4 regions of the Cellulosimicrobium sp. CpK407 genome follow, and region 3 is predicted to be linked to each of the others. Evidence: riboswitches for the same ligand, from Rfam matches in the RefSeq annotation. Region 3 holds a riboswitch; each other region holds the start of a gene.
The links. Region 3 has a riboswitch for thiamine pyrophosphate ahead of ABWU78_RS13360 (thiamine ABC transporter substrate-binding protein). Riboswitches for the same ligand answer to the same signal wherever they lie in the genome.
Positions count from the first base shown of each region.

Region 1 (7,200 bases), on a different contig from region 3:
GGTCCGCGGTCGCGGTAGATTCGGGCCGCGCCCCCATGGCCCAACTGGCAGAGGCGGCCGGCTTAAACCCGGCGTGTTCCGGGTTCGAGTCCCGGTGGGGGCACCGACGTCACGAGAGCCCGGTCGGGCCCTCGGGCTCGGGCGGCGGCGCGGCCTCCTGGCCGAGGATCACGACGGTGCCGTCCGGGTCCTGCACGCGCGCGACGCGCTCGCCCCACGGCTGGTCCGTGGGCGGCTGGAGCACCGGCACTCCGGCCGCGGCGAGGTGCTCGACGGCCCGGTCGCAGTCGTCGACGTACACCCACAGCGCGGTGCGCGCGACGCCGGCGGGCATCGTGCCGTCGTCGAGCCCGATCCCGAGCGGCGAGCCGCCGACGTGCACGCTCACGTACACGGGCGCGCCCTCGTCGGGGAAGGCGTACTCGACGGTCCCGCGCAGCAGGTCGCGGTAGAAGACGAGCGACCGCTCCACGTCGGCCACGGAGAGGATCGGGAAGAGGCTGCGGAACATCGGCCTGGCTCCTCGGTGCGCACGGGTGGGTGCTCCCATCGTGCGCGCCCGGCGTCGGGTGCGCTCCCCGGGCCGGGCCGGGCCGGGCCGGGCCGCCGCCGTCGGGTCGGCCGCCCGCGCCTGCGGTCAGGCGGCGGTCCGCCCCAGGGCGTCGTCGAGGAACGCGCGGACGTCGGCGAGCTCGCGCGCGTCGATGCCGTGCGCGAGGCCGGGGTAGACGCGCTCGACGAGCGTCGTGCGGCCCGGCAACCACGCGGTCGTCCGCTCGATCGCGTGCGGCGCGATGACGCGGTCCTCGGCCCCGCGGCCCCAGAACACGGGCGGCCGGGACGCGGCGAGAGCGGCGTCCGCGGGCTGCTCCGCGGCCTGGACGAACCCGCCGAGGACGACGGTCGCCGCCACGCGCTCGGGGCGCGTGCGCAGGAGCTGGGTCGCCATGAGCCCGCCCTGGGAGAACCCGACGGGGACGACCGGCCGGTCGGTGCCGAGCTCGGCGTCGACCCACGCCCAGACGGCCTCGGTCGCGCGCGCCACGGACTCCGGGTCGGGGTCGCCCGGCGTGACGATCGGGAACCACGCGAAGCCGCCGTGGGGGAGAGGGAGCGGGGCGCGCAGCGAGACCCACGGCGCGCCCAGGTGCGGGCCGAGGCCCGCGAGGTCGTGCTCGTGCGAGCCGTACCCGTGCAGCAGCACGACGACGGGCCCCGCGGCGGGCTGTCCTGCCGGGCCCGGGTCGGGGCGGACGGCGACGAGCGCGGTGGCCGCGCTCATCGCGCCAGGAGCTCGTCGGTCGTCGTGCCGGGCACGGCCAGCGTGACGCGCGTGCCCCACGGGTCGTGCACGACGACGGAGCGGCCGTCGTCGGCGTGCTGCAGGCCGCGGGCCCGCAGGCGGGCGACGAGCGCGTCGAGGTCGTCGCGACCGGGGACGGTGACCGCGACGTCGCCGAGCCCGAGGCTCGCGGCGCGCGGGCCGGCGCCGGCGCTGTTCCAGACGTTCATCGCGACGTGGTGGTGGTACCCGCCGGCGGACGCGAACAGGGCGCCGCTGTACTCGGTGACCGTGGCCTCGAACCCGACGGCGTCGACGTAGAAGTCGCGCGCGGTCGCGATGTCGCCGACCTGGAGATGGACGTGCCCCACCCGCCCGGCGAGCGCGGGCCCGGCGTCGAACGTCTCCTGGTCGAGGTGCGTGCGCAGGTACGCGTTCGGGTCCAGGTACTCGGTCGCCATGACGATCTGGCCGCGCTCGCGCACCCACGTCTCGCGGGGGCGGTCGGTGTACAGCTCGACCCCGTTCCCCTCGGGGTCGGTGAAGTAGAACGCCTCGCTGACGAGGTGGTCGCTCGACCCGACGAACGCCCCGCGACGGTCCTGCGCGGCCCGGTAGACGGTCGCGGCGAGGCTCGCGGCGTCGTCGAACAGGAACGCGGTGTGGAACAGGCCGGCCTGACGCCGGTCGACGGCGGGCAGACCGGGCGTGTGCACGAGGCGCAGCATGGGCGTCGTGCCGCGGCCGAGGACGCGGTGCACCTCGGTGCCGCGCGAGCGCTCCTCGAGCGGGGCCAGCGCGAACGCGCCCGTGTAGTAGGACGTCATCTGCTCGAGGTCGCCGACGCGCAGCGTGACGGCGTCCATGCTCGTGGACGGGGACAGGAGGCGGTCGGTCGGCGCGCCCGGGGTGCTCGTGGTCATGTCTGCTCCAACTGTTGTCGCTACAACTATATTCCACCACGCCGTCGGGCGGTCCCGACACGCGGGGCGCTTCCTTGCTAGGGTCGCCGCGAACCACGCGGGGCGTCCCGCCCGGGCGACCGGGCCGAGGGACTGAGACGAGCGGTACGGCCGCCCGGACCCGTCGAACCTGATCTCGCTAGCACGAGCGGAGGAACGTGGGCATGACGACGCCTGCTGCCATCACCCTGAACCCTGTCCTCGCGGACGACCCGACCGCGCTCGTCCGGCCGGGGGAGACCGGCTTCACGGTCGACCTCGCGCGCCGGTACGCGCACCTCTTCGACGAGTTCTACGACCACCCGTTCCTCGCCGGGCTGCGCGACGGGTCGGTCGAGCCGGACGCGGTGCGGCACTACGTCGGCCAGGACCACCAGTACCTCACGGCGTACCTGCGCTGCTACGGGCTCGGCATGGCGCTCGCGCCGGACCGCGAGTGGGCCGCGTACTTCCACGAGAAGGCCGGGTTCCTGCTCGACGACGAGTCGCACGCCCACCACGCGATGTGCGACTTCCTCGGCGTGGCCTACGAGGACGCGCAGACGAACCGCCTCGCCCCGAGCGCGCAGGCGTACGTCGACCACATGCTCGCCGCGGGCCGCGACTCGCTCGGCGTGCTGCTCGCCGCCCTCCTGCCGTGCCCGTGGACCTACATCTGGTCGGCGCGGCGGTTCTGGCTCGCCGAGCGCGAGACGACGCCCGGCGCGATCGGGGACGACCACCCGCTCGCGGGCTGGTGGGAGTTCTACGCCGCCGAGCGCACCGAGGGGGTCCTGGCCGACCTGCGCGAGCGGCTCGACGCGCTCGCCGCCGACGCGGGCGAGGCGGAGCGCGCCCGCATGGAGCGCGCGTTCGAGCTGAGCTGCCGCCACGAGATCCGGTTCTGGCAGATGGCGTGGTCGCTCGAGCGGTGGTGACGTCCCTCCCGGACCGGTGAGCGCCCGACGTCGGGCCTTACGCCAGGAGCAGATCCTCGCCCGGGTGCCTCGGCACCCGGGCGGGGCGCGGGTAGCGTGACCGCATGGACGCGACGAGCGCGGTGCCGAACGCAGGGCCGAGCGGAGTGCCGGGCGGAGTGCCGGCGAGCCCCCGGTCCCGGGAGGGCGGTCGGCCGGAACCGCTCCTGCGCCACGTGATCGGCGGCATCCTCCGACGGGCCCGGCTCGCGCAGGGTCGGACGCTCGTCGACGTCGCGGCTGCCGCACGGGTCTCGACCGCTTACCTGTCCGAGGTGGAGCGCGGCCGTAAGGAGGCGTCGTCCGAGGTCCTGGCCGCCGTCTGCGGCGCCCTCGGCCTGCGCCTCGTGGACCTCGTGGCTCGCACGGGGGAGGAGCTGCGCCCGCTCGCCCCCGTGCGCGTGCTCTCCTCCGTCCGGGAGCGCGGTGCGCTCTCCGCGCCGCGGGACCCCGCACCCGCCAGCGAACCCGTGCGCGACCTCCCGGTCGCGCGCACGACGCTCGCGGCGCGGGCGACCGTGCGCGCCGCCGACGTGCTGCTCCTCGCGGCCTGACTCCCGCGGGGCCGGCCGCACCGGCTGACGCGCGGCCGGCACGGGGCCCGCACCTGGCCGGCTCCTGGTCGGCACCGCGTGTCGCGCCCCGGCGCGGCGCGGCGGGCGCCGCTACCGTCGAGGGATGACGGAGCCGCAGACCGCGCACGGCACGGCAGAGCAGACCGCCCCGGCCCTCCAGGAGCTCGTCGACGACGCCGCGTTCCTCTCGCACGAGCACCAGCTCCACCTCGTCGACCGCCACGGCGACGACGCGTGGGGCGCCGAGATGGCCACGGGGACGTTCACCTTCACCGCACCGGACGGCGGGACGACGACGTGCCGGCTCCAGTTCCTCGGCACGGCCGCGCCCGGCCCCGGGAGCTGGATGTGGGCGTGGAACAACGTCAACGACTTCCCGGACGACGTGCTGCGCGCCGCCGAGAAGACCCGCGAGACCGGCCTGCGCGAGGCGACCGAGGCGGAGCTGCCGCTCACCGACGACCTCCCGTACCGCCTCGCGCTCGCGGCGAAGGCCGTCACCGGGACCTGGACCCACTACAGCGCACCCGTCGGCGGCGGGACGCGCGCCTGGTTCCTCCTCGACGCCGACGATCTCGCGCTGCCCGCGCCGAGCGTGCCGCGCGTCGTGCGGGTGCTGAGCGAAGGCCTGCTGTCCGTGACGGTCGTCGACCACCGGCGCGCCGTCGCGTCCTACGCCGTCGCTCGCGGGCTCCGGACGGCGCAGGGCGACGGCGCGGTCGAGCTCGCCCTGCCCGACGGGAGCGTGACCGTCCGGTTCGACGAGCGCGGCCGCATCGCCGGCATCGCGGCGACGGGGCGCGCGGTGTCCGCGCCGGCGCACGATCCCGAGCCGGGAGCAGCGGATCCGGACGCCCACGCGCCCGGCGCGGACACCGCCGTCGACCCTGACGTGGACTCCGCGGACGTGCCCGACGCGGACACCGCCGACGTGCCCGACGCGGACACCGCCGATGTCCCCGACCCGGACGCTGCCGAGGTGCCGGAACCCGGAGAGCCCGCGTCGACGGAGGAACCGGGCCTGGCGGCCGAGCCCGCGCAGGAGCCGCGTCGACGCTCCTGGTTCCGGCGACGCGGGTAGGCCCCGTGCGGCAGCGCACCGCGAGTGCTGCGTCTGCGGCCGAGAGATGCGTCCCGGGACGCGTCCGTCGACCGCGGACGCAGCGCTCGACCCGGGTTCAGGCCGCCGCGGCGAGCTTGCGCGACGTGACGACGGCGTCCGCGACGCCGTACTCGACGGCCTGGCGCGCCGTGAGCACGAGGTCACGGTCGGTGTCCGCGCGCAGGCGCTCGACGGTCTGCCCCGTGTGACGCGACAGGACCTCCTCCGTCTCGGACCGGATCCGCAGGATCTCCTCGGCCTGGATCGACAGGTCGGAGATCGTGCCCTCGCCGCCGCCCGAGGGCTGGTGCAGCAGCACGCGCGAGTGCTCGAGCACGAACCGCTTGCCCGGCGTCCCCGCCGCCAGCAGCACGGCCGCGGCCGAGGCCGCCTGGCCCATGCAGATGGTCGACACGTCGCAGCGGACGAACTGCATCGTGTCGTAGATCGCCATGAGCGCGGTCGCGGAGCCGCCGGGGGAGTTGATGTACAGGCCGATCTCCTGGTCCGGGGCGTCCGACTCCAGGTGCAGGAGCTGCGCCATGACGACGTTCGCGACGCCGTCGTCGATCTCCGTGCCGAGGAAGACGATGCGCTCCGACAGGAGGCGGGAGAAGACGTCGAACGCGCGCTCCCCGAGCGGGGTCTTCTCGACGACGGTCGGGATCGTGTAGCTCGCCATCACAGTCCCACCTTCCGGGCCGCGCGGGCGGGACGGACGTCGTCGACGGACTCGACGATCCGGTCGACCATGCCGTAGTCGAGCGCCTGCTGCGCCGTGAACCAGCGGTCGCGGTCGGAGTCGTCCGCGATGGTCTCGACGCTCTGGCCGGTGCTCTCCGCGGTCAGCCGGTGCATGAGCCCCTTGGTGTACACGAGGTTCTCGGCCTGGATCGCGATGTCGACGGCGGTGCCGCCGATGCCCGCCGACGGCTGGTGCATCATGATGCGCGCGTGCGGCAGCGCGAACCGCTTGCCCGGCGTCCCCGCGCACAGCAGGAACTGCCCCATGCTCGCGGCGAAGCCCATCGCGACGGTCGAGACGTCGTTGGGGATGAGCCGCATCGTGTCGTAGATCGCCAGCCCGGCGCTCACCGAGCCGCCGGGGGAGTTGATGTACAGCGCGACGTCCGCGCGCGGGTCCTCCGCCGAGAGCAGGAGGAGCTGCGCGCACAGACGGTTCGCGACGGCGTCGTCCACGGCCGAGCCGAGGACGACGATGCGCTGGTGCAGCAGGCGCGTCGTGAGCTGGTCGTCGAAGGACGACGACGCCGGGGCGGCGGCCTCCGCGTGCGGTCTCCGGGCTTCGCCCAGCGGGTTACCGGTCTGGTGGTGGGTCGGGTGCGTGGTCATGCGACCAGCGTGCGCCCCGGCGCGGATCGGAGGAGCGACGATCTGCCGTGGGCTCATCTGCCGACGGCAGATCGTCGCGTCCTCGACCGTGAATCACCAGATCGGCCACGACCGGCGTTCGACGGTGATCCCGTTGGCGGGCGAGATGCTCACCCAGACCTGCGCGGTGCGCTGCGTGCCGTACGGGTTGCCGAGGACACAGGGCAGGTCGACGTAGCTGCCGGCATTGAGCTGGCGCGTGTAGCTGTTGCCGGAGACGCTGTTGCCGTCCCAGAAGCACTCGAACGTGTAGGAGCCCGACGGGAAGTCCGCGTTGGCCTGCACGCGGAACTGGGTGCACATGGACCCGACGCAGCCCGACACGTCGGAACGTGGCCCGCGGACCACCCACGCCCGCGGGTCCGGGGGCGGCGGCGGGGCGTCGGTCTGGATCCGCTTCTTCGCGCTCCAGTCGCCGCACCCCGCGGCGTTGCACGCCCGCGCGTCGAGGTAGACGTCCTGCGAGTATCCGCTGATCGCGACGCTCGTCGTGGTGCCGGTCTTGTTCTGGGTCCCGGTGAGCCGCCACTCGTACCGCGAGATGGTGTTGCCGCCGTTGGAGGACGGGGCGGTGATGGTGAACGTTCCCGCGGTGCCGCTCGACTTCGTCGCGGTGACGCCTGGCACGCCAGGCTTCTGGTAGGCGTTGATGGATGCCGACGCGGGGCTGGACGTCGAGGTGCCGCCGTTGTTCGTCGCGACGACCGTGAACGTGTACGACCCGGGTGCGAGGTCGGTGAAGTCGACCGAGGTCCCGCTGACCTGCTTGGTCGTCCCACCAGGAGTGGCCTTGACCGTGTACGACGTGATCGGGCTGCCGTTGGCGTCGGCGGCTCCCCACGAGACGCGCGGGATGCCGCTGTCCTGCGAGGACGACCCGACGTTCTGCACGGTGGGCTTCGGCGGCGCCTCGGGACGGCCGTACGGCACG
Region 1 covers NZ_JBGNYC010000041.1:32,794-39,993, forward strand. The annotation lists tRNA gene ABWU78_RS15940 (tRNA-Leu) at 30-103, shown strand; gene ABWU78_RS15945 (VOC family protein) at 110-511, opposite strand; gene ABWU78_RS15950 (alpha/beta hydrolase) at 638-1,282, opposite strand; gene ABWU78_RS15955 (VOC family protein) at 1,279-2,205, opposite strand; TPP riboswitch at 2,294-2,418, shown strand; gene ABWU78_RS15960 (TenA family protein) at 2,409-3,161, shown strand; gene ABWU78_RS15965 (helix-turn-helix domain-containing protein) at 3,266-3,754, shown strand; gene ABWU78_RS15970 (DUF6882 domain-containing protein) at 3,879-4,856, shown strand; gene ABWU78_RS15975 (ClpP family protease) at 4,954-5,559, opposite strand; gene ABWU78_RS15980 (ClpP family protease) at 5,559-6,230, opposite strand; partial or broken gene ABWU78_RS15985 (fibronectin type III domain-containing protein) at 6,324-7,200, opposite strand, start outside.
Region 1: another riboswitch for thiamine pyrophosphate. It lies ahead of ABWU78_RS15960 (TenA family protein); the one in region 3 lies ahead of ABWU78_RS13360 (thiamine ABC transporter substrate-binding protein).

Region 2 (7,200 bases), on a different contig from region 3:
CGTGAGCCGGCCCTGCGCCTCGCGCTGCGCGGCCTGGCGCTGCTGGAGCGGCTTGACGAGCAGCGCGAGCACCGCCGCCACGACCGGCAGGCCCAGCACGACGACGAGCCCGAGCTGGAGCGACGTCGAGAGCATGATGACCGCCACCACGACGTACGCGCCGAGCGCGCCGAGGAACTGGCCCATCATCGAGAAGAGCTGGCCGACGCGCATGGCGTCGCTCGCCACGGTCGACACGACCTCGCCCGTGGGCAGCTCCTCCGTGATCGCGTCGCCGGAGCGCGCGGTGACGTCGCCCACGAGCTGGGACGTCGTGAGCGCGGAGCGCAGCCAGTTCGCGATGTCGAACCGGTGCTGCGTGACCCCGGTGACGACGATCCCGAGGCCGAGCGCGAGCAGGAGGCCCGCCCAGCGCCACAGCTCCGGCCCGAACCCCTCCGCGAGCCCCTCGTCGAGCGCGCGGCCGAGCATGCACGGCTGGAACGCCTGGCACGCGAAGTTGGCCAGGCCGAGCAGCACGGAGACGGTGAGCACGGTCCACTGACGACGGGCCAGCCAGAGCAGGTAGCGCGTCGGTCCGCGCAGGTCGGGGGTCCCCGGGTCGGGGAGGGGGAGGGGTCGCACGGTGTTCTACCCTAGGTTCGGCGTCCGACACGCGGCGACGCATTAACGGCGGCGACCGCGTCACACGCCACCGCGGCGGCACGGACCGCCGCGGCCGTCTCGCCCGGAACGAGGACCCCTCCCATGACCACGCAGGACCCGGCCACCCCCACCGACACGCCCGCCCCCGCCGGCGCGGCGACGCCCAGCACGGAGGCCGCCCGCACCGCGATCCGCAAGGCGCGCGGCGCGCTCGCCCGCTACCGGGTCCTCGCGATCATCACCGGTGTGATGCTCCTCGTCCTGTGCGTCGAGATGCTCGTCAAGTACGGGGTCGGCCAGCTCGTCGACGTCGACGGGGTCATGCGGTACGTCTCGTGGATCCCCTTCGCCCACGGCTGGATCTACGTCGTCTACCTCGTGACGGTCCTCGACCTGTGGACCAAGATGCGGTGGGGCTGGGGCCGCCTCGCGACCATGGTCTTCGCGGGCGTCGTGCCGGTCATGTCGTTCATCCTCGAGAAGAAGGTGCACGCCGAGGCCGAGGCCAAGCTCGCCGTCCTGGAGGAGCAGTACGCGTCATGACGACGCCGCTCGCGCCCCTCGTCGCACCCGGCCCCGAGCTGACCACCGCGGAGCTCGAGCGGTACGCGCGCCACCTCGCGCTGCCCGGCGTCGGTCCCGAGGGGCAGCGCCGTCTCGCCGCCGCGCGCGTGCTCGTCGTCGGCGCGGGCGGCCTCGGCAGCCCCGCCCTGCTCTACCTGGCCGCCGCGGGCGTGGGTACCATCGGCATCGTCGACGACGACGTCGTCGACACCTCCAACCTCCAGCGCCAGGTCATCCACGGCGGTCCTGACGTCGGGCGCCGCAAGGTCGACTCCGCGCGCGACGCCATCGCCGACGTCAACCCGCACGTGCGCGTCGTCGAGCACGCGGTCCGCCTCGACGCGGACACCGCGCTCGACGTGCTGCGCGGCTACGACGTCGTGCTCGACGGCGCCGACAACTTCCCCACGCGCTACCTCGTCTCCGACGCGGCCGAGGTGCTCGGGCTGCCCGTGGTCTGGGGCTCGATCTACCGCTTCCAGGGGCAGGTCAGCGTCTTCTGGGGCGCGCCCCGGTTCGCCCTGCCCGACGACGTCCCGCGCCCGGGCGGCGCGGCTCCCGTCGGCCCGGGGGACGGCGAGGCGTGCGGGGTCACCTACCGCGACGTGTTCCCCGTCCCGCCGCCGCCCGGCGCCGCGCCCGACTGCGCGACCGGCGGCGTGTTCGGCGCGATGTGCGGGACCGTCGGCTCCGTCATGGCGACCGAGGCGATCAAGCTCGTCACCGGCGCCGGCACGACGCTGCTCGGCCGCCTCGCCGTCTACGACGCGCTCGACCTCTCGTGGCGCCAGCTCACCGTGCGCGCCGACCCGACCCGCGACCCCGTCACCGCGCTCCTGCCGGGCGACGACGCCTACGCCGCGTTCTGCGGACTGGCCCCGGCGACGTCGGTCGCGCGGCCGGTCACGGGGGAGCGCGACGTCACCGCGCGCGACGCGGCGGCCCTGCTGGGCGACGACGGCACGGCCCCGTACCTGCTCGACGTGCGCGAGGACTGGGAGGCGCGGGTGCGTCCCCTGCCCGGGTCGACCCTCGTGCCGAGCGGCACGTTCCTCACGGGCGACCCCGCCGCGGCGCTCGCGGACCTCCCGACGGACCGACCCGTGCTCGTCCTGTGCGCGGTCGGCGGCCGCTCGGCCCGCGTCGCCGACCTCGCGCGCGCCGCCGGGATCGACGCCCGCTCGGTCGTCGGCGGCGTCCCCGCCCTCCTCGACGCCCTGGAAACGACCCCGGCCACCTAGTCCGCCCCCGCCGAGCAGGTGGACGTCGCGGGTCCCGGTCGGCTGACGAGCCAGGACGGCCTGTTCCGCTGGCGGGCGGACCGGCGTCAGAGGGCGAGGTCGAGGCGGCCCTGGGGGGACGAGCTCGCGAGGGCGCCCTCGCGGCGGGGAATGCGGCCGGCACCGGCGGCGAGGCGGCCCGACTCGACGGCGAGGCGCATCGCGTGCGCCATGCGGACCGGGTCGGCGGCGCGCGTGACGGCGGTCGCGAGCAGGACGCCGGCGCACCCGAGCTCCATGGCCTGCGCGGCGTCGGACGCCGTGCCGATCCCCGCGTCGAGGATCACGGGCACGCGCGCGGCGGCGGCGATCGCCTCGATGTTGCGGGGGTTGAGGATGCCGAGGCCGGTGCCGATCGGCGCGCCGAGCGGCATGACGGCGGCGCACCCGACGTCCTCGAGCCGGCGCGCGAGGATCGGGTCGTCGTTCGTGTAGGGCAGCACGACGAACCCGTCGCGCACGAGCTGCTCGGCCGCCTCGACGAGGCCGACGGGGTCGGGCAGGAGCGTGACGTCGTCGGCGATCACCTCGAGCTTGACCCACTCGGTGCCGCACGCCTCGCGCGCGAGGTGCGCGGTGAGCACGGCCTCGCGCACCGAGAAGCACCCGGCCGTGTTGGGCAGCGCCCGGATGCCGAGGCGCGCGAGGAGCGCCCAGATCCCGGCGTCGGGGGAGGCCACGCCACCGGCGCGCACGGCGACGCGGCGCATCGCGACGGTCGTCAGTGCGGTGCCCGAGGCGACGAGCGCGTCCTCGAGCGTGAGCAGGTTCGCCGCCCCGCCGGTGCCCATGACGAGGCGGGACCCGATCGTCGTGCCGGCGACGACGAGCGGGTCGCCGCCGTTCGACGGTCGGTGCGCGGGCGCGGGGGACATGTCGGTCGTGGTCACGGGTCCTCCTCAGCCGCCCTGGACGGCGGTCACGATCTCGATGCGGTCACCCGGCGCGACGACGGTCGTCGCCCACGAGCCGCGCGGCACGACGGCGTCGTCCACCGCGACGGCGACACCCTGCGGCGTCCCGTCGGCGACGTACGCGGGCACGAGCGCCGCGACGAGCTGCTCGAGGTGCACGGGGGCGTCGAGCGGGTACGGCTCGCCGTTGACGAGCGCGGTCGGAGCAGGTCGGGTCACGGAGATCACCTCGGTGTCGTCAGGGAGAACGCGGCGGACCGGACGGTGCCGAACCCGGGGTCGCTCCCCAGGTCGGGCCCGCCGTGGGGAGCGACCCCGGGTTCGGCGAAGCGGTCGGTGCGGGTAGGGGCGAGGGCGGCCGCGACGGTGGGCGGGAGCGCGGCACCCGTGAGCCCGGCCATCACCGCGTCGGCGGTGAGCGGCGCGAGCAGGATGCCGTTGCGGCCGTGCCCCGTCGCGAGGTGCAGCCCCGGGACGGCGGTCGGGCCGACGAGCGGCAGGTTGTCCGGCGTCGCGGGGCGCGCCCGGGGCGTCACGTCGACGAGCGCGGCCTCGTCGATCCCGGGCAGCAGGGCGCGCGCGTCGCGCAGCAGGGCGAAGACGCCGCCCGCGGTCGCGCGGCGGTCGTCGGGGTTCTCCTCGGTGGTCGCGCCGACGACGACCTCCCGGTGACCCGCGACGCCGCGACCCTGCCCGTCCGGGACCGGGTCGCGCGGCACGACGTACACGGGTCGCCCCTGCACGACCCCGCGCACCACGTGCTCCAGCGCGAGGTCCGGCCCGGCGTCGAGCCTCAACGTCTGCCCCTTGACCGGCCGGGTCGGCACGACGACGCCCGGCACGTCCGCGAGGAGCGCCCCGGACTCCCAGCCCGCCGCGACGACGACCGCACCCGCCGCGTGGAGCCGGCCCGCGTCGTCGTGCACGCCTACGACCCGCCCGGCCCGGCCGAGCGCGAGCCGCGTCGCGGACGCCCGCACGACGACGGCGCCCACCGCGGATCCGGTGCCCGACCCCGCGAGCGTCCCCGGCCCGGTGCCCGCTCCGGTGCCGCCACCGACCAGGCCGCGCAGCCCGCCGAGCAGGGCGGCGTGCACCGCGCGCGGGTCGACCGCGTGGTCGTCCGGCGCCCAGGCGGCGCCCGCGACCCGCGGGCCGAGATACGGCTCGCGCCGACGGGCGTCGGCGACGGTGAGCTCGCGCGAGGCGAGGCCGTGCTCCGCGTGGAGGGCGAGGACACGACGGAGCAGCGCGAGGTCGTCGGCGTCGTAGGCGAGCGTGAGGGTGCCCGCGGTCCGCAGACCGACGTCGGCCCCGGTCGCGGCGCGCAGGTCGGCGGCGAACCCCGGCCACGCCGTGGCGGCGGCGAGGTGCAGGCGCAGTGCCGCGTCCTCGCCGAAGTCGGCCTCCGTGACGGGGGCGAGCATCCCGGCCGCGGCGTGCGTCGCGCCGTCGCCCGGCGCCGGGTCCAGCACCGTGACCGACAGACCGGCGCGCGCGGCGCGCCACGCCACGGCGAGCCCCACGATCCCGCCGCCCACGACGACGACGTCGCGCGCGCCGTCGGGCACGGCAGGGCCGGCTCCCGGCGGGCGGGGCCCGGGACGGACAGGGGTGTGCATGCGCGCTCCCTTCGCTGGCATGACCCAGATCAGGTTCGACGGTCGGCTCCGACGCCCTCTCAGCCCCGTGCGGGGCTCCCGTGCTGTCGGCCACAGTACCCGCGTGCGGGAGCGGGCGCGGCTAGGCTCCGGCGGGTGAGCACCGAGACCTTCGCCACGCCCGCGAACCGCGCCGTGCCGGCTGCGGACGACGCGCGGGCCCGGCTCGCCGACGCACGCCTCTACCTGTGCTCCGACGCGCGCGAGGAGCGCGGCGACCTCGAGGACTTCCTGCGGGCGGCGCTCGCGGGCGGGGTCGACGTCGTCCAGCTCCGCGACAAGACGCTCGACGCGGCGCGCGAGCTCGAGCTCCAGGAGCTCGTCGCACGGGTCGCGACGGAGCACGGCGCCCTGTGGGCCGTGAACGACCGGGCCGACGTGGCGGCGCTCACCGGTGCACCCGTCGTCCACATGGGTCAGGGCGACCTGCCGGTCTCCGCGGTGCGATCCCTGCTCGGGGCCGCGCCGGTGCTCGGCCGGTCCACCCACTCGGCCGACCAGGCGGCCGCGGCCGAGGCCGACCCGGACGTCGACTACTTCTGCGTAGGCCCCCTCTGGGCGACGCCGACGAAGCCGGGGCGCGTCGCGGTCGGGCTCGACCTGCTGCGCGACGTCGCCGCGACCCGGCCCACGACGCCCTGGTTCGCGATCGGCGGGATCGACGCGGAGCGGCTGGACGCGGTCCTCGACGCCGGGGCGACCCGCGTCGTCGTCGTGCGGGCGATCACGCAGGCGCCAGACCCGGAGGCCGCCGCCCGGGCGCTGCGCGGGCGGGTCGCCGAGCGAGCGGCCGAGCGCGCCGCCGAACCCACCGGCGCCTGAGACGCGGGACGGGACCGCGCCGCGCGGCGACTATCCTGGAGCCGTGACGTCACCCGCCACCGCTCCCGACACCCCCACCACCGCCGAGGTCGCCGCGACCCCGCGCCCCGTGCTCGTCGTCGACTTCGGCGCCCAGTACGCGCAGCTCATCGCGCGCCGCGTGCGCGAGGCCAAGGTTTACTCCGAGATCGTGCCGCACACCTTCACGGTCGAGCAGATGCTCGCGAAGGACCCGGTGGCGATCATCCTCTCCGGCGGGCCGTCGTCGGTGTACGCGACCGGCGCGCCGTTCGTCGACCCGGCGCTGTTCGAGGCCGGCGTGCCCGTCATGGGCATCTGCTACGGCTTCCAGGCCATGGCCAAGGCGCTCGGCGGCGAGGTCGCCCAGACGGGCCTGCGCGAGTACGGCGGCACCGAGGTCGAGGTGTGCGCCGCGGGCGTCCTGCTCGACGGCACGCCGGAGCACCAGACCACGTGGATGAGCCACGGCGACGCGGTGCACCGCGCGCCCGAGGGCTTCGAGGTCCTCGCGACGTCGTCGGGCTCGCCGGTCGCCGCGTTCGAGGACCGCGAGCGTCGCCTCTACGGCGTGCAGTGGCACCCCGAGGTCAAGCACTCCGCGCACGGCCAGACCGTGCTGGAGCACTTCCTGTACGACGGCGCCGGGCTGGCCCCGGACTGGACGCCCGGCAACGTCATCGCGGACCAGGTCGCGGCGATCCGCGCCCAGGTCGGCGACGCGCGCGTCATCTGCGCGCTCTCGGGCGGCGTCGACTCCGCCGTCGCCGCGGCGCTCGTGCAGCGCGCGGTGGGCGACCAGCTCACGTGCGTGCACGTCGACCACGGGCTGATGCGCGCGGGCGAGGTCGAGCAGATCGAGCGCGACTTCGTCGCGGCGACGGGCGTCAACCTCGTGATCCGCGACGAGAAGGAGCGGTTCCTCACCGCGCTCGCCGGGCACAGCGACCCGGAGACCAAGCGCAAGATCATCGGCCGCGAGTTCATCCGCGTGTTCGAGGACGCCGCGCGCCAGATCGTCGAGGACGCGGGCGAGCACGGCGCCGAGGTGAAGTTCCTCGTGCAGGGCACGCTCTACCCGGACGTCGTCGAGTCCGGCGGCGGCGAGGGCGCGGCGAACATCAAGAGCCACCACAACGTCGGCGGCCTGCCCGACGACCTCCAGTTCTCGCTCGTCGAGCCGCTGCGGACGCTGTTCAAGGACGAGGTCCGCGCGGTCGGCCGCGAGCTCGGCGTCCCCGAGGAGATCGTCGCCCGTCAGCCGTTCCCCGGTCCCGGCCTCGGCATCCGCATCGT
Region 2 covers NZ_JBGNYC010000025.1:26,348-33,547, forward strand. The annotation lists gene ABWU78_RS12325 (ABC transporter transmembrane domain-containing protein) at 1-624, opposite strand, end outside; gene ABWU78_RS12330 (DUF3817 domain-containing protein) at 748-1,188, shown strand; gene ABWU78_RS12335 (ThiF family adenylyltransferase) at 1,185-2,450, shown strand; gene ABWU78_RS12340 (thiazole synthase) at 2,537-3,364, opposite strand; gene thiS (sulfur carrier protein ThiS) at 3,389-3,622, opposite strand; gene ABWU78_RS12350 (FAD-dependent oxidoreductase) at 3,628-5,025, opposite strand; TPP riboswitch at 5,030-5,109, opposite strand; gene thiE (thiamine phosphate synthase) at 5,161-5,886, shown strand; gene guaA (glutamine-hydrolyzing GMP synthase) at 5,930-7,200, shown strand, end outside.
Region 2: another riboswitch for thiamine pyrophosphate. It lies ahead of ABWU78_RS12350 (FAD-dependent oxidoreductase); the one in region 3 lies ahead of ABWU78_RS13360 (thiamine ABC transporter substrate-binding protein).

Region 3 (7,200 bases):
GGGCCGCGTCGTCCTGGTCGGCGACGCCGCGCACGGCACGCTCCCGACGATGGGGCAGGGTGCGGCGACGGCGCTGGAGGACGGGCTGTGCGTCGGCCTCCTGGTCGGGTCGCCCGTCGCGGCGGGCGGTCGGCTCGCCTTGGCGCTCGCGGGGTACGACGCCGCGCGCCGGCCCCGGTGCCGGGCGCTCGCCCGGGCATCGGTCGCGACGGGTCGCTTCGGCTCGCACCTCGGCGGTGGCTGGCGGCAGACCGTCCGGAACGGGCTCATGCGCCTGACCCCGGCCTCCGCGGTCACGCGCGGGGCGCGCGCCGCGATGGGCTGGACCCCGCCCGAGCCCGCGGCCCCGGTGCGCTGACTCCGGCGCCGACGTCCGCCGTCGGGCGCGCCGAACCCGGGGTCCCTCCCCACGTCGTGACGATCGTGAGGAAGGACCCCGGGTTCGGGCGGCGGCTACGACGCGCGCGACGCGAGGCGGGCGACGACGCGCTTGGCCTCCTTGCCGGCGAACCGGCGCGCGAGGACGCCGACGCCGGCGGCGACGGCCGCGAAGGTGACGGCGGAGACGATGCCGACCTCCTCGTCGTCGAGGTCCTTGGGGGCGTCGTGACCCGTGACCTTCGCCCAGACGAACGTGACGAGCTTCTGCGCCACCCAGCCCGCGGCGAACGTGAGGGCGACGGTGCCGACCTTCACGGCCAGGGTCTGCTCGGTCTCGGTCGTGTCGGCCACGAGGGTCCTCCGTGAGTCGGGGCGCCGGTCGGCGCGGGCGTGCTCCCACCGTAGTGCGAACGGTCGGCGCCCGCGTCGCGCGGCGCGCGCACGTGGCCACGGCCCGACGTCGCGAGACGCGAGAAGTGGCCCTCTGGACGCCACCGTGGAGGGCCACTTCTCGCCTCTCGTCACCGCCCTCGCGTCACTCCTGGCTCACCGCGTCGAGCACGGGCAGCCGGGCCGCGCGCGTCGCGGGCCAGACCGCCGCGACGACCCCGACGACGGCGGCGAGCGCGAGCATCGCCCCGAGCTGGGCCCACGGCACGGCGAGGGTCGTGAAGCCCTCGTCCGCGAGGACGGACGGGAGCGCGGCGGCCAGGCCGGTCCCCACGACCAGCCCGACCGCCGTCCCGAAGACCGCGACCAGCACGGACTCGACGACGATCGTCGTGGCGAGCTGGGCGCGCCCCAGCCCGACGGCGCGCAGGAGCCCGATCTCGCGCGTCCGCTCGACGACGGACAGGGCGAGCGTGTTGACGATCCCGAGCACCGCGACGAGCACGGACAGGCCGAGCAGCGCGTAGACGATCGCGAGGATCGACTCGACCTGGGACGCGACCTCCCCGGCGAACTCGTCGGCGTCGAGCACGCTCGCGACGACGTAGGGCGCGACGGCCTCGGTCACCGCGCCCCGCACGGCCGCGAGGTCGGCGCCCGGCTCGACGTCGAGGAACAGCATCTCGGGGGTCGTCGCGCCGACGGCCGAGGCGACGTCCGGCGGCAGGAGCATGTCGACCGAGAACGCGTGGGAGTCGATCACGGCGCCGATGCGGACGTCGTGCGCCGGGAGGTCGGGCCGGGTGGGGTCGGCGATCGTCACGACGTCGCCGAGCGCCCAGCCGTGCTCGTCGAGCGCGTCCGCCATGACGGCCGCCTCGCCGCGCGCGTACGCGTCGAGGTCGCCCTCGACGGCCGTCGTGCGGACCGAGCGGCCGAAGCCCTCGGCGGGGAACCCGACGACGAGCTGCGGCTCGCCGTCGACGACGACCTGCCCGTACGTCGTGAGGTCGACGGACGCGACGCCGGGCACGGCGCGCACGTCGGTCGCGACGCCCTCGGGCAGGTACGGGGTCGCGGACCGGACGACGAGGTCGGCGGCCGTCTCCTCGTCGACGATGCCGGTCACGGACTCGCGTGCCGAGAGCGCGAGGACGGACGTCGTCGACACGAGCGCCATCCCCACGACGAGCGCCCCTGCGGTCGCGGCCGTGCGCCGCGGCTGGCGCGTCACGTTGCCGCGCGCGAGCCCGCCGAGCGGCCGGACCAGCGCGACGAACGGCGCGGCGAGGACTCCGAGCACGGGACCGACCGCGAGCGGGGAGAGCAGCAGCACGCCCGCGATCACCCCGACGGCGCCGAGCCCGAGGAGCGGCGCGCCGCCGCTCCCGACCACCGCTGCGCCCACCACGAGACCGGTGCCGGCGAGCAGGGTCAGCGTCCCCGCAACCACCCGGGCGACGCCCGGGCCGGCTGGCCGCACGACGTCGGCCCGCATCGCCTCGACGGGCCGGACGAGCGCCGCGTGGCGCGCGGGCAGGGCTGCCGCCACGACCGAGACCACGACACCGACGACGAGCGGGACCACGATCCCGGCCGTCGTCACGGGCAGCGAGCCGGCGAGCTCCATGCCCACCGCGCCGAGCCCGGCCCGCGCGAGCTCGGCGAGCCCGAACCCGGCCGCGACGCCCAGCACCGCGCCGACGACCCCGACGACCGCGGCCTGCCCCAGCACCGAGGCGAACACCTGCCCGGGCGACACCCCGACGGCGCGCAGGAGCGCGAGCTCGCGCGTGCGGCGGCGCACGTGCATCGCGAACGTGTTGGTGATGATGAACGTGCCGACGAACAGCGCGAGCCCGGCGAACACGAGCAGGAACGTCGAGACGAAGCCGAGCTGGTCGGCGACGGCGCTGCTCGTCTCGTCGCGCAGCTCCGCGCCCGTCACGGCCTCGGCGCCGTCGGGCAGCGACGTCGCGACGGCGTCGCGCAGCGCCTCGGGCGAGACGCCGTCGGCGGCGTGCAGGGCGATCGACGGCACCATGCCGTCCGGCGCGTACGTCGCGGCCGCGGTCGCCGCGTCGAGCAGGACGATCGTCGCGCCCGCCATGGGCGCGGACAGCGAGAGCTCGCCGACCACGCGCACCGGGCGCACCGCGTCCCCGAGCACGACGTCGGTCGTGTCGCCCACGGCGAGCCCCGACGCCTCGAGCGTCGCGGACTCGAGCGCGACCTCGCCGCCGTTCTCCGGCGCCCGGCCGTCGACCACGCGCGGCCCGCGGTCGCGCGGGTCGTACCCGACCGCCATGCTCGGCGCCTGGGTGCTCAGCACCGCGGTGCCGTCGGCGCCCACCAGGACGGCGGGGCCGCTCACCTCCGCGAGCGCGAGGTCGACGTCGTCGCGCTCGTCGAGCGTGCCGGCCAGGTCGGCCGGGACGAGGCTCCGTGCGCCACCGAGCTGCGCGGACGACGACTCGAGCGCGGACCCGGCGGTGGCGGCGCCGCGCACGTACGCGTCGGCCTGGATCGACGACGCGACGATGCCGTCGAACGTCGACGCGAGCATCGCGCGCAGCGCGAACGTGCCCGTGACGAACGCGACGCCGATCGTCACCGCGAGCACGGACAGCACGAGCTGCGCGCCGTGCGCCCGCACGCCGCGCAGCGCGATCCGGCCCATCATCGGACGGCCGCCGGTTCGTGGGTGACCGGTGCGGCGTGTGCGCCCGCCGACGCCCCCGGCGTGAGGGAACCGAGCGTGTCGAGGACGGCCTGCGGCGTCGGGTCGCGCAGCTCGGTCACGAGGCGCCCGTCCGCGAGGAACAGCACGCGGTGCGCGTACGACGCCGCCGTCGGGTCGTGCGTGACCATGGCGACGGACTGGCCGAGGTCGTCCACCGAGGCGCGCAGGAAGCCGAGCACCTCCGCGGCGGCGCGCGAGTCGAGGTTGCCGGTCGGCTCGTCCGCGAACACGACCGCCGGCCGGGACACGAGCGCCCGCGCGCACGCGACGCGCTGCTGCTGCCCGCCCGAGAGCTCCGCCGGGCGGTGCCCGAGCCGCGGGCGCAGGCCGACGGCGTCGACCACGCGGTCGAACCACTCCCGGTCCACGGGCCGGCGCGCGACGGCGAGCGGGAGCACGATGTTCTCCTCCGCCGTGAGCGTCGGCACGAGGTTGAACGACTGGAAGACGAACCCGATGCGTGTGCGCCGCAGCCGCGTCAGGCGCCGCTCGCTCATCGCCGAGACCGTCTCGCCGTCCACGACGACGGTCCCCGCCGTGGGGGAGTCCAGCCCGGCGAGGCAGTGCATGAGGGTCGACTTGCCCGACCCGGACGGGCCCATGATCGCGGTCAGGCGTCCCCGTTCGAGGTCGACGTCGACGCCGTCCAGGGCGCGGACCGTCGCCTCGCCGCGCCCGTAGGTCTTCACGAGCCCCCGCGCGGTGGCGATCACGGGCCGCTCCGGCGTCGTCCCGGCGTCTCCCGCAGCGCTCTCGGCGTTCTCGGCGTTCTCGGTGGACGTCGCGACGGTCGTCGTCGCACCCGTCGTCCCAGGTCTGCTGCTCATCGGTCCTTCCCCTCCTGCGTCGTCGGCCGGGTGTCCCGGTCCGGTCGTCTCGACCCTCCCGCGGCGGTGCGCCCCGGGGCATCGGGGACCGGCCCGGAACCCCTCCCTGGTCGCCGCGGGGCCGCGCTCAGGGTTCTCTCAGGGGGATTCCCCAGGCGCGGCCCGGTGTAGGCTCGACGGGAACGACAGGGGAGCTCCTGGAGGAGCTGAGAGTGCGGACCACCGCAGACCCTCGAACCTGATCCGGTTAGCACCGGTGGAGGAAGTCGGGAATCTCGATCACCTGCTCGTGCGGTCGCCCGCGCTCGCGGGGCACGGTCGCGCGAGCCGGTGGACCCCTCCTGAACGTCCTGGGAGGACACATGCAGCGCACGACCGCCCGTACCCGCCGGAGCGCCCTCGTCACGGGCGCGGGCACGACCCTCGCCCTCCTCGCCCTCGCCGCGTGCAGTGGCGGCGAGGACGCGACCTCAGGCTCCGGGGGCGACGACACGTCGTCGGGCACCGGGGGCACGGTCACCCTGGTCACCCACGACTCCTTCGCCGTGAGCGACGAGGTGCTCGCCGCGTTCGAGGAGGAGAGCGGGCTCACCGTCGAGCAGGTCGCCCCCGGCGACGGCGGCGCGCTCGTCAACCAGCTGATCCTCACCAAGGACTCGCCGCTGGGCGACGTCGTGTTCGGGATCGACAACACGTTCGCCTCGCGGGCGATCGACGAGGGCGTCCTCGCGCCCTACACGCCGGAGGGCCTGTCCGACTCGGCGGCCTCGTACGCCGTCGGCGACGGCGACGAGCTCACGGCGGTCGACCTCGGCGACGTGTGCGTCAACGTCGACCACGCGTGGTTCGCCGACGCCGGGATCCCGGAGCCCGTCTCGCTCGAGGACCTCGCGAAGCCGGAGTACGAGGACCTCCTCGTCGTGACCAACCCGGCGACGTCGTCGCCCGGTCTCGCGTTCCTCCTCGCGACGATCGGCGCGTTCGGCGAGGACGGCTACGAGGACTACTGGGCCGACCTCCGGGACAACGGCGTCAAGGTCGTCGACGGGTGGTCCGACGCGTATTACGTCGACTTCTCCGGCTCCGAGGGCGCCGGGCCGCGCCCGCTCGTGCTGTCGTACTCGACGTCGCCCGCGTTCACGCTCACCGAGGACGGCTCCGCGTCCACGACCGGCGCGCTGCTCGACACGTGCTTCCGCCAGGTCGAGTACACGGGCGTGCTCGCGAACGCGAAGAACCCCGAGGGCGCGCAGCAGCTCGTCGACTTCCTCGTGAGCGAGGCGTTCCAGGCCGACGTCCCGGAGCAGATGTACATGTACCCCGCCGACGACTCCGTCGCGCTCCCCGACGGCTGGGCCGAGTTCGCCCCGCTCGCCGACGAGCCCTTCGAGGTCGCGCCCGCCGACGTCTCGGCGCACCGCGACGAGTGGATCAAGGCATGGACGGCCACGGTCGTCGACTGACGCCCGGTGCGCGCTGCGTGACCACGCCTCTACCTCGCGAGGTAGAGCCCCGGTCTGCCGAGGTAGAGCCGTGGTCGCGCGAGGTAGAGCCGTGGTGAGGGGTCGGGCGGTCTGGCGGGGCGGCGTCGGACGCGCGGTGCTGTGGGGTCTGGCGGCGGCGGTGCCGCTCGCGTTCCTCGGGGTGTTCTTCGCGTGGCCGGTCGTCACGCTCGTGGCGCGCGGGTTCGTCGGGGACGACGGCGGCCTCGACCTCTCGGGGTTCGCGGAGGTGTTCTCGCAGCCGCGGACGTGGCGGATCCTCGGCCTCACGCTCTGGCAGGCGGTGCTCGGCACGACGTTCTCGGTGCTGCTCGGCGTGCCCGGCGCGTACGTGCTGTACCGGTGCCGGTTCCCCGGGCGGCGGGTCGTGCGCGCGCTCGTCACGGTGCCGTTCGTGCTCCCGACCGTCGTCGTCGGCGTCGCGTTCCGGTCGCTGCTCGTGCAGGGCGGCCCGCTCGGGTTCCTGCGGCTCGACGAGACGTTCGCGGCGATCGTCGTCGCGCTCGTGTTCTTCAACTACTCGGTCGTCGTGCGCACGGTCGGCGGGCTGTGGGAGCACCTCGACCCGCGCGCCGAGCAGGCCGCCCGGGCGCTCGGCGCGACGCCGTGGCGCGCGTTCCGCACCGTGACCCTCCCGGCGCTGACTCCCGCGATCGCGAGCGCCGCGTCGATCGTCTTCCTCTTCTGCGCGACGGCGTTCGGCGTCGTGCTCGTGCTCGGCGGCATCCGCTACGGGACGATCGAGACGGAGATCTGGATCCAGACCACCCAGTTCCTCGACCTGCGCACCGCGGCGGTGCTGTCGGTCGTGCAGCTCGTCGTCGTCGCGGCCGCGCTCACCGTCGCGAACCGCACGCGCGCGCGGCGCGAGCGGGCCCTGAACCTCTCGTCCTCCGCGTCGTCCGCGCACCCGCTGCGGCTGTGGCGCGACGGCCGCCCGACCGGCGACCTCGCCCCCGCGGCGCTCACCGCGGCCGTGGTCGTCGTGCTCGTCGGCCTGCCGCTCGGCACGCTCGTCGTGCGCTCGTTCCGCGTCCCGGGCGGCGGCTGGGGCCTCGACAACTACGCGAACCTCGGCACCACGGGCGGGCGCAACGCGCTGTCCGTCACCGTGTGGGAGGCGGCGGGCAACTCGCTGCGCACCGCCGCGCTCGCGACCGTGCTCGCCGTCGTGATCGGGGGTCTCGTGGCGCTCGTCGTGTCCCGGCGCCCGCGCTCGCGCGGCGGGCGGCGCGCGATCTCGGTGCTCGACTCGGTGTTCATGCTCCCGCTCGGGGTCTCCGCCGTGACGGTCGGCTTCGGGTTCCTCCTCACGCTCGACCGGCCGCTCGGCCTCGACGTCGACCTGCGCACGTCG
Region 3 covers NZ_JBGNYC010000029.1:21,576-28,775, forward strand. The annotation lists gene ABWU78_RS13340 (FAD-dependent monooxygenase) at 1-358, shown strand, start outside; gene ABWU78_RS13345 (DUF4235 domain-containing protein) at 454-732, opposite strand; gene ABWU78_RS13350 (ABC transporter permease) at 917-3,451, opposite strand; gene ABWU78_RS13355 (ABC transporter ATP-binding protein) at 3,451-4,341, opposite strand; TPP riboswitch at 4,519-4,623, shown strand; gene ABWU78_RS13360 (thiamine ABC transporter substrate-binding protein) at 4,704-5,804, shown strand; gene ABWU78_RS13365 (ABC transporter permease) at 5,896-7,200, shown strand, end outside.

Region 4 (7,200 bases), on a different contig from region 3:
GTACTCCGCCTGGAACACGCGGAACGGCGTGTCCTGGAAGTAGTCCGTGAGCTCGACAAGCGGGTTGCCGAACCGCAGGTCCGGCTTGTCCGACCCGTACAGCCGCATGGCGTCGTGGAAGGTCATGCGCGGGATCGGGGTCGGGATCGTGTACCCGATGAGCTCCCACAGCGCGACGAGGATCTTCTCGGCGAGCGCGATGACGTCGTCCTGCTCGACGAAGCTCATCTCGACGTCGAGCTGCGTGAACTCGGGCTGGCGGTCGGCGCGGAAGTCCTCGTCGCGGTAGCAGCGCGCGATCTGGTAGTAGCGCTCCATGCCCGCGACCATGAGGAGCTGCTTGAAGAGCTGCGGCGACTGCGGCAGCGCGTACCAGGAGCCGGGCGCGAGACGCGCGGGCACGAGGAAGTCGCGCGCGCCCTCGGGCGTCGAGCGCGTGAGGGTCGGCGTCTCGATCTCGACGAACTCCTCCGCGTCGAGCACGCGGCGCGCGGCCTGGTTGACCTTGGCGCGCAGGCGCAGCGCGTGCGCGGGCGCGGGGCGGCGCAGGTCGAGGTAGCGGTGCTTGAGGCGCGCCTCCTCGCCGATCGTCTCGGTGTCCGCGAGCGCCGTGGAGACCTGGAACGGCAGCGCCTCGGACGTGTTGAGCACGACGACGTCGCTCGCGACGACCTCGATCTCGCCCGTGGGCAGGGCCGCGTTCTCGTTGCCGTCGGGTCGGCGCGAGACCTCGCCCGTGACCTGGAGGACGAACTCGTTGCGCAGCGGGTGCGCGACGGCCTCGTCGCGGATGACGACCTGGGCGATGCCGGACGCGTCCCGCAGGTCGATGAAGGCCACGCCTCCGTGATCGCGCCGACGGTCGACCCAGCCCGTGAGGGTGACGGTCTGACCGGTGTGCTCGGCCCGCAGTGAGCCGGCCGTTCGGGTGCGCAGCACGGAGGGTTCCTTCCAGGTGGGCGGTGGGGGTCGCGCTCCCGGGGCGGGCGCGCGTCCGGACGAGTCTAGTGCGGGCGGGCGCGCTGCTCGACCGGATACCGTGGCGGTGCCGCCGCTCCACCGGCGCTCCGACCGTGTCGTGCGTCCGGGCCGGCGGCACCGGCGCGCGCCGACCGGCCCGCCGCCCGCACGAGGAGGGGTGATCGTGGCACGCACCATCGCGACGAACCGGCGCGTCGAGCGCGACGAGCTCGAGCAGTTCCTGCGGTCCCGGCACGACGGCGTCCTCGTCACGACGCGCGCCGACGGGCGGCCACAGCTCAGCCCCGTCACGTACGGGGTCGACGACGCGGGCCGGGTCGTCGTGTCGACGTACCCGGAGCGCGCCAAGGCGGTCAACGTGCGTCGCGACCCGCGCGCGTCGCTGCTCTCGCTGGGCGAGCGCTTCTCGGACCCGTGGGTGCAGGTCGACGGCGAGGCCGAGGTGATCGACCTGCCCGAGTCCGTCGAGCCGCTCGTCGACTACTACCGCTCCGTCAGCGGCGAGCACCCGGACTGGGACGAGTACCGCGAGGCCATGGTGACGCAGGGCAAGTCGCTCGTGCGCCTGACGATCACGCGCTGGGGCCCGGTCGCGACGGGCGGGTTCCCGGCGCGCCTCGCGGACGGCTGACGATCCCGCCGGCGCGGCGGCGTAGCGTGCCGACCATGCCGATCACCCTGTGCGTGATGCTGTGGCCCACCGAGGGCAGCGCCGACCTGCTGAGCGAGTACGAGGACGTCGTCCTCGCGCTCGTGCCCGCGCACGGCGGGCGCGTGCTGTCGCGCGTGCGCGCGCTGCCCGGTCAGGAGGCGTCGCTGCCGACCGAGGTGCAGGTCATCGAGCTGCCCGATGACGACGCGCTCGCCGCGTACCTGGCCGACCCCGCCCGGGTGGCGCTGGCCGACCTCAGGGACCGGGCTGTGGCACGGACGGACATCGTCCGTGTCGGTGCCGTCCCGCACCGCGACCAGCCCTCCTGACCCGGCCGTCGGACGCGCGCCGGCGTCGCGGTCGCGGTGTCGCCCGGACGGTGCCACCAGGTCAGAACAGGACCTGCTCCACTCCCCCGCCGACGACGTCCAGACCCCCGCCGTCCACCGGCATGCCCGCGAGCGCGCCGCCGTGGCCACGCCGGTCGGATTCCTGAGGCGACCCGGCGAGGCTCCCCCTCGGGTAGGCGCCGTCCGCCGGCGGCCCCGGGTCGCGGTGACCGTCCCCGAGACCGCCGAGCTCGCCCCGGCGGTACCGCCCCTCGACGCCCGCGGGACCGCGGTGGCCGGACACCGCGAAGCCGCGCGCCTCGAGCATCGGGCGCACGCGGTCCCACAGCCACGAGCGGTACGCCTTCGAGGCGTACGCGCCACGGGCGTAGACCCGCTCGTAGCCGGGGACGAGCTGCGGGTGCTCGCGCGCGAGCCAACCGAGGTACCACTCGCGCGTCCCGGGCTTGAGGTGCAGCGGCAGCACGGTGACCCCCGTGGCCCCGGCGTCCTTCACGGCGTCGAGCAGGTCTGTCAGCGCGTGCGTGGAGTCGGTGAGCCACGGCAGCACGGGCGCGACCATGACGCCGCACGGCAGGCCCGCCTCGCGGACCGCGCGGATCAGGTCGAGGCGGGCGCGCGGCGAGGGCGTGCCGGGTTCGACGCTCGCCTGGAGCGTCGGGTCCAGCAGCGCGAGCGAGACGCCGATCCCGACCTCGACGCGCGAGGCGGCGTCGGCGAGGAGCGGCAGGTCGCGGCGCAGGAGCGTGCCCTTGGTGAGGACCGATAGGGGCGTGCCGGAGCCCGCGAGCGCGTCGATGATGCCCGGCATGAGGCGGTAGCGCCCCTCGGCCCGCTGGTAGGGGTCCGTGTTCGTGCCGAGCGCGACGGGCTCGCGACCCCACGACGCGCGGGCGAGCTCGGCGCGCAGCACCTCGTCGACGTTCACCTTGACCACGACCTCGCGGTCGAAGTCGTCGCCCGCGTCGAGGTCGAGGTACTGGTGGGTGGGCCGGGCGAAGCAGTTGTGGCTCACGACCCCGGCGGCGACGAAGTCCCGCGTCCCGGTGGTGATGTCGACGAGCTCGGTCTCCTCCCCCGGCCCGTCGAGCGCCTCGAGCGAGTCGACGCGCAGCGCCTCGTCGCCCGTGACGTCCCGGCCCTCGAGCGCGACCCGGCCGCCCGCGAGCGCAGCCGCCCCCGGGCCGACGAGGACGTCGCCCAGCGCCAGGTGGGCGCGGCGCCCGGCCCCGCCGACGACATGGCGCCAGCCCCGTTCGGTGAGGAACCGGTGGTCACCGCTCGCGACGAGGCGCGTGCCGTCCGCGAGGGTCACGCGGTACGCGCGCTTGCGGGTGGTCCAGCGGTCGAGCACGCGCGTGCGCACGTAGCGCCGGTAGGCGCCGTGCGGCGCGGTCCCCACGATCTCGTCGCCGACCCGCAGCTCGCCGATCGGTCGCTGCGTGCCGTCGGCGAGCAGCACCGGGGTGGACGGCGCGAGGCAGTAGGAGCAGGCGTGGCTGCACCCGCGGTACGGGTTGACCGTCCAGCGGAACGGCATGCGCGACATCGCCGGGACCTTCGACAGCGCGCTCTTGGCCGTCACCTCGTGGAACGTGATGCCCGCGAAGTCGGGCGTGCGCACGCTGCGCACGAGGCCCGCCCGCTCCAGCCCCGGGAGAGCGCCGTCGTCCGCGCCGAGCGCTTGTCCGTCCCACCTCACCCGCACATTCGAACAGGTGTTCGATCTCCAGGTCAAGCCCCGCGGTCCTCCCCGGGGGACGCCTGCTCCGCGTCAGCGGCGACCCGCACCCTGCGCAGGGCCGGTGCACGGGCGGCCCAGGGCCCGTCCCGCGGGCTGAGACGCCGGGATTGTCCGCGTGGCCCCGAGGGCCTAGGGTCGGGCCGAACGCCCCCGGGGAGCGCACGAGCGCTGAGAGTGCAGGCCGGACACCCGTCCCACCTGCAGACCCGTGGAACCTGATCTGGTTCGTACCAGCGAAGGGAGCAGGGCCGACGTCACCGTCCCCTGCGCGCTCGTGCCCGTGCGCCCCGCACGCGGCCGGGCGCGCCGGGCCCGGCGGTGGCGCGCCGTCGTGCACCCCTCGCCCCGGGGGCCCGACGGAGGGAACCCGCATGGCCGAGCCCCGCACCACCCCGCAGCAGGCGACCCCGACCGCCGCCGCACCCACCGACCAGCCGCCCACCGGATCGGCCGGCGTGCCGGCCGACCGGTCGGCCGGCGGGGTGCCCGGTCTCGCGGTCCGCCCGACCGGGCGCCCCGCACGGCGCCGCGGGCTGACGCTCCACGAGACGGTGCTCGTCGCCGTCCTCGGCGTCGTCTTCGGGTTCGTGTACTGGGCGTTCGTCCAGCTCTGGGCCCCGCTCCAGCTCGCGATGGGCCCCCTCGCGGACCTCGCCGCGAACGTCCTCGCGGGCGCGTGGATCGTCGTCGGCCCGCTCGCCACGTACATCGTGCGCAAGCCGGGGGTCGGCATCCTTGCCGAGACCCTCGCCGCGCTCGTCGAGGTCGTCTTCCTCGCGTCCCCCGCGGGGCCGCTGCTGCTCGTCGTGGGCCTGGTCCAGGGCGTCGGCGCCGAGCTGCCGTTCGCGCTCACGCGCTACCGCCGGTTCGGATGGTGGGTCTTCGTCGCGTCGGGCGTGAGCGCGGCCCTCGTCACGTTCGCCTTCAACGCCGTGCGCTTCGGCTGGATCGGTCAGGACTACGCGATGCTCCGGCTCGGGATCCAGGTCGTGTCGTGCGTTGTGCTGTGCGGCCTCGCGGCCCGCCTCCTCGGCGACGCCCTCGCCCGCACGGGCGCCCTCGACGCGTTCGCGATCGGCGCGGCCCGCCGTGGGTGAGGCGACCGCGCACGTGGCTGACGTGACCGCGCACGCGCGCGACGCTGTCACCGCCGCCGACGTGACCGTGCACCTCGGGCACCACGGCACCCGGGTGCTCGACGGCGTCGACGTCACCGTCCCGGCCGGGACGAGCCTGCTGGTCCTCGGCCCGTCCGGGTGCGGGAAGTCGACCCTCCTGCGCGCGCTGGTCGGCGTCGTCCCGCACACCCTCCCGGGCGTCGTCCTGGGCGGCCTCCGCGTGACCGGCGCCGACCCGCGCGAGGTGCCGCCGCCCGTGCTCGCCGCCCGCGTGGGCCTCGTCCAGCAGCGGCCCGGCGACCAGCTCTGCCTGGCGCGCGTGGACGAGGAGCTGCGGTTCGCGCTCGAGAACCGTGGCGCCGACCCCCGCACCACGGACGCCCGCGCGACCGCGGCGCTCGCCGCCGTCGGCGCCGCGCACCTGCACGACCGCGCGACCCACGCGCTGTCGGGCGGCGAGGCGCAGCGCGTCGCGGTCGCCGCGGCGCTCGTCGCCGAGCCGGAGCTCCTCGTCCTCGACGAGCCCACCGCGCTGCTGGACCCCGCCGCCGCCCACGACGTCGGGGCCCTCGTCGCCGGCCTCGCGCGCCGCCCCGGACCCGACGGCGGCGACGACGCCGCGCGGCGGCACCGCTCGGTCGTGCTCGTCGAGCACCGCCTGGACGACCTGGGCACGCTGCCGGACGCGACCCTGGTCCTCGGGCGCGACGGCAGGGTCGTCGCGCACGGCCCCACCGACCGCGTCCTGCGCGAGCACGCGCACGACCTCTCCGGGCTGGGGTGCTGGCTACCCCTCGCCGTCCGCCTCGAGCAGGCGGGCGCCCCGGGGCCGCTCGGCTCTCCCGAGACCGACGACTGGCTGGTCGACCTCGCGCGGTCCTCGCCCGCGCGCCCCACGACCACGGACCCGGCCGCGACCCCGGCCGGCGCGGCGCGCCCCGTGGCGCTCCGGGCCCGTGGCCTCGCCGTCCACCGGGGTGGACTCCGCGCGGGGCGGTCCCGGCACGGCGGCCCGGCCGTCGTGCGCGACGTGGACCTCGACGTCCGCGCGGGCGAGGTGCTCGCCGTCGTCGGTCCCAACGGGGGCGGCAAGTCGACGCTCCTGCGCGGCCTGGCCGGGCTCGAGCGCACCACGGGCGAGGTGGCGACCGCGACGGGCGAGCCCGTCGCGATGGTGTTCCAGGACCCCGAGCACCAGCTCGTCGCCCGCACGGTGCGCGAGGAGGTCGCCTGGTCGGCCCGGCTCGCCCGCGTCGACGACGTCGAGGCGCGCGTGGCCCGGACCCTCGCCGCGTTCGGGCTCGCGCACCTCGCCGACGCGAACCCGTACCGGCTCTCGGGCGGCGAGCAGCGGCGCCTGTCCCTGGCGACCGCGACCGTCCTGGACCCGCCGGTCCTCCTCGCCGACGAGCCCACGTTCGGGCTGGACCGGGCCCAGGCCGCCACGGTCGCCCACGTGCTGCGGGGGCGCGCCGACGCGGGCGGCGCCGTGGTCGTCGTCTCGCACGACCTCTCGCTCGTCGCGGCGCTCGCCGACCGGGTCGCCGTGGTCGTGGACGGCACGCTCGCCACGGTCGCGGAGCCGTCGGCGGTCCTCGCCGACGACGCGCTGTGCGCGCTGGCGGGCCTGCGCCGACCCCCGCTGCTCGACTGGTGGGCGCGCGTAGGCCGCGGTCGCGGCGTCGACCCGGGGGCGCTCGTCCGCGCGCTCGACGCGGCGTTCGACGCCCGGCACGACGTCGTGCCGGGCGCCGATCCCGGGACGGCGAGACTCGCGCCCACGGCCGCGGTCGCCGCGGAGGTCGCCCCGTGACCGGCCCCCGCCCGACCGCGCTCGAACGCTGGAACCCGACGGTCAAGCTCGCGACGGTGCTCGTCGTCTCGACGGCCGCGCTCCTCGTCACCGACCCGGTGACCCCGACGATCGGCTGGGTGCTCACCGTCACCGCGCTGCTGACGCTCGGACGCGTCCCCGTGCGGACCCTCGCGCTCGCCCACGTCCCGTTCGCGGTGTTCGCGACGAGCCTCCTGGTCGTCAACGTCGCCACCCGGCCCGGGGGCGACGCCGTCCCGCTGGGTCCGCTCACCGTCGGCGCGGACGGGCTGACGATCGGCGCGGCGCTCGCGCTGCGCACCCTGCTCGTCGGCGCGCTGTCCCTCGCGCTCGTCCTCACGACCGACCCCGTCCGCCTCATGACGAGCCTGCACCAGCACGCGCGCCTGCCCGCGACCTGGACGTTCGCGGTGCTCGCCGCGCACCGGCTCCTCGTCGAGCTCCCCGACGCGTGGCACACGATCCGCTGCGCCCAGGCGGTCCGCGACCCCCGGCGGCGCCGGGGCACGCTCCCTCGGTCG
Region 4 covers NZ_JBGNYC010000002.1:170,699-177,898, forward strand. The annotation lists gene aspS (aspartate--tRNA ligase) at 1-939, opposite strand, end outside; gene ABWU78_RS01915 (PPOX class F420-dependent oxidoreductase) at 1,145-1,612, shown strand; gene ABWU78_RS01920 (DUF1330 domain-containing protein) at 1,648-1,962, shown strand; gene ABWU78_RS01925 (Rv2578c family radical SAM protein) at 2,024-3,685, opposite strand; TPP riboswitch at 3,869-3,988, shown strand; gene ABWU78_RS01930 (ECF transporter S component) at 4,099-4,824, shown strand; gene ABWU78_RS01935 (ABC transporter ATP-binding protein) at 4,838-6,658, shown strand; gene ABWU78_RS01940 (energy-coupling factor transporter transmembrane component T family protein) at 6,655-7,200, shown strand, end outside.
Region 4: another riboswitch for thiamine pyrophosphate. It lies ahead of ABWU78_RS01930 (ECF transporter S component); the one in region 3 lies ahead of ABWU78_RS13360 (thiamine ABC transporter substrate-binding protein).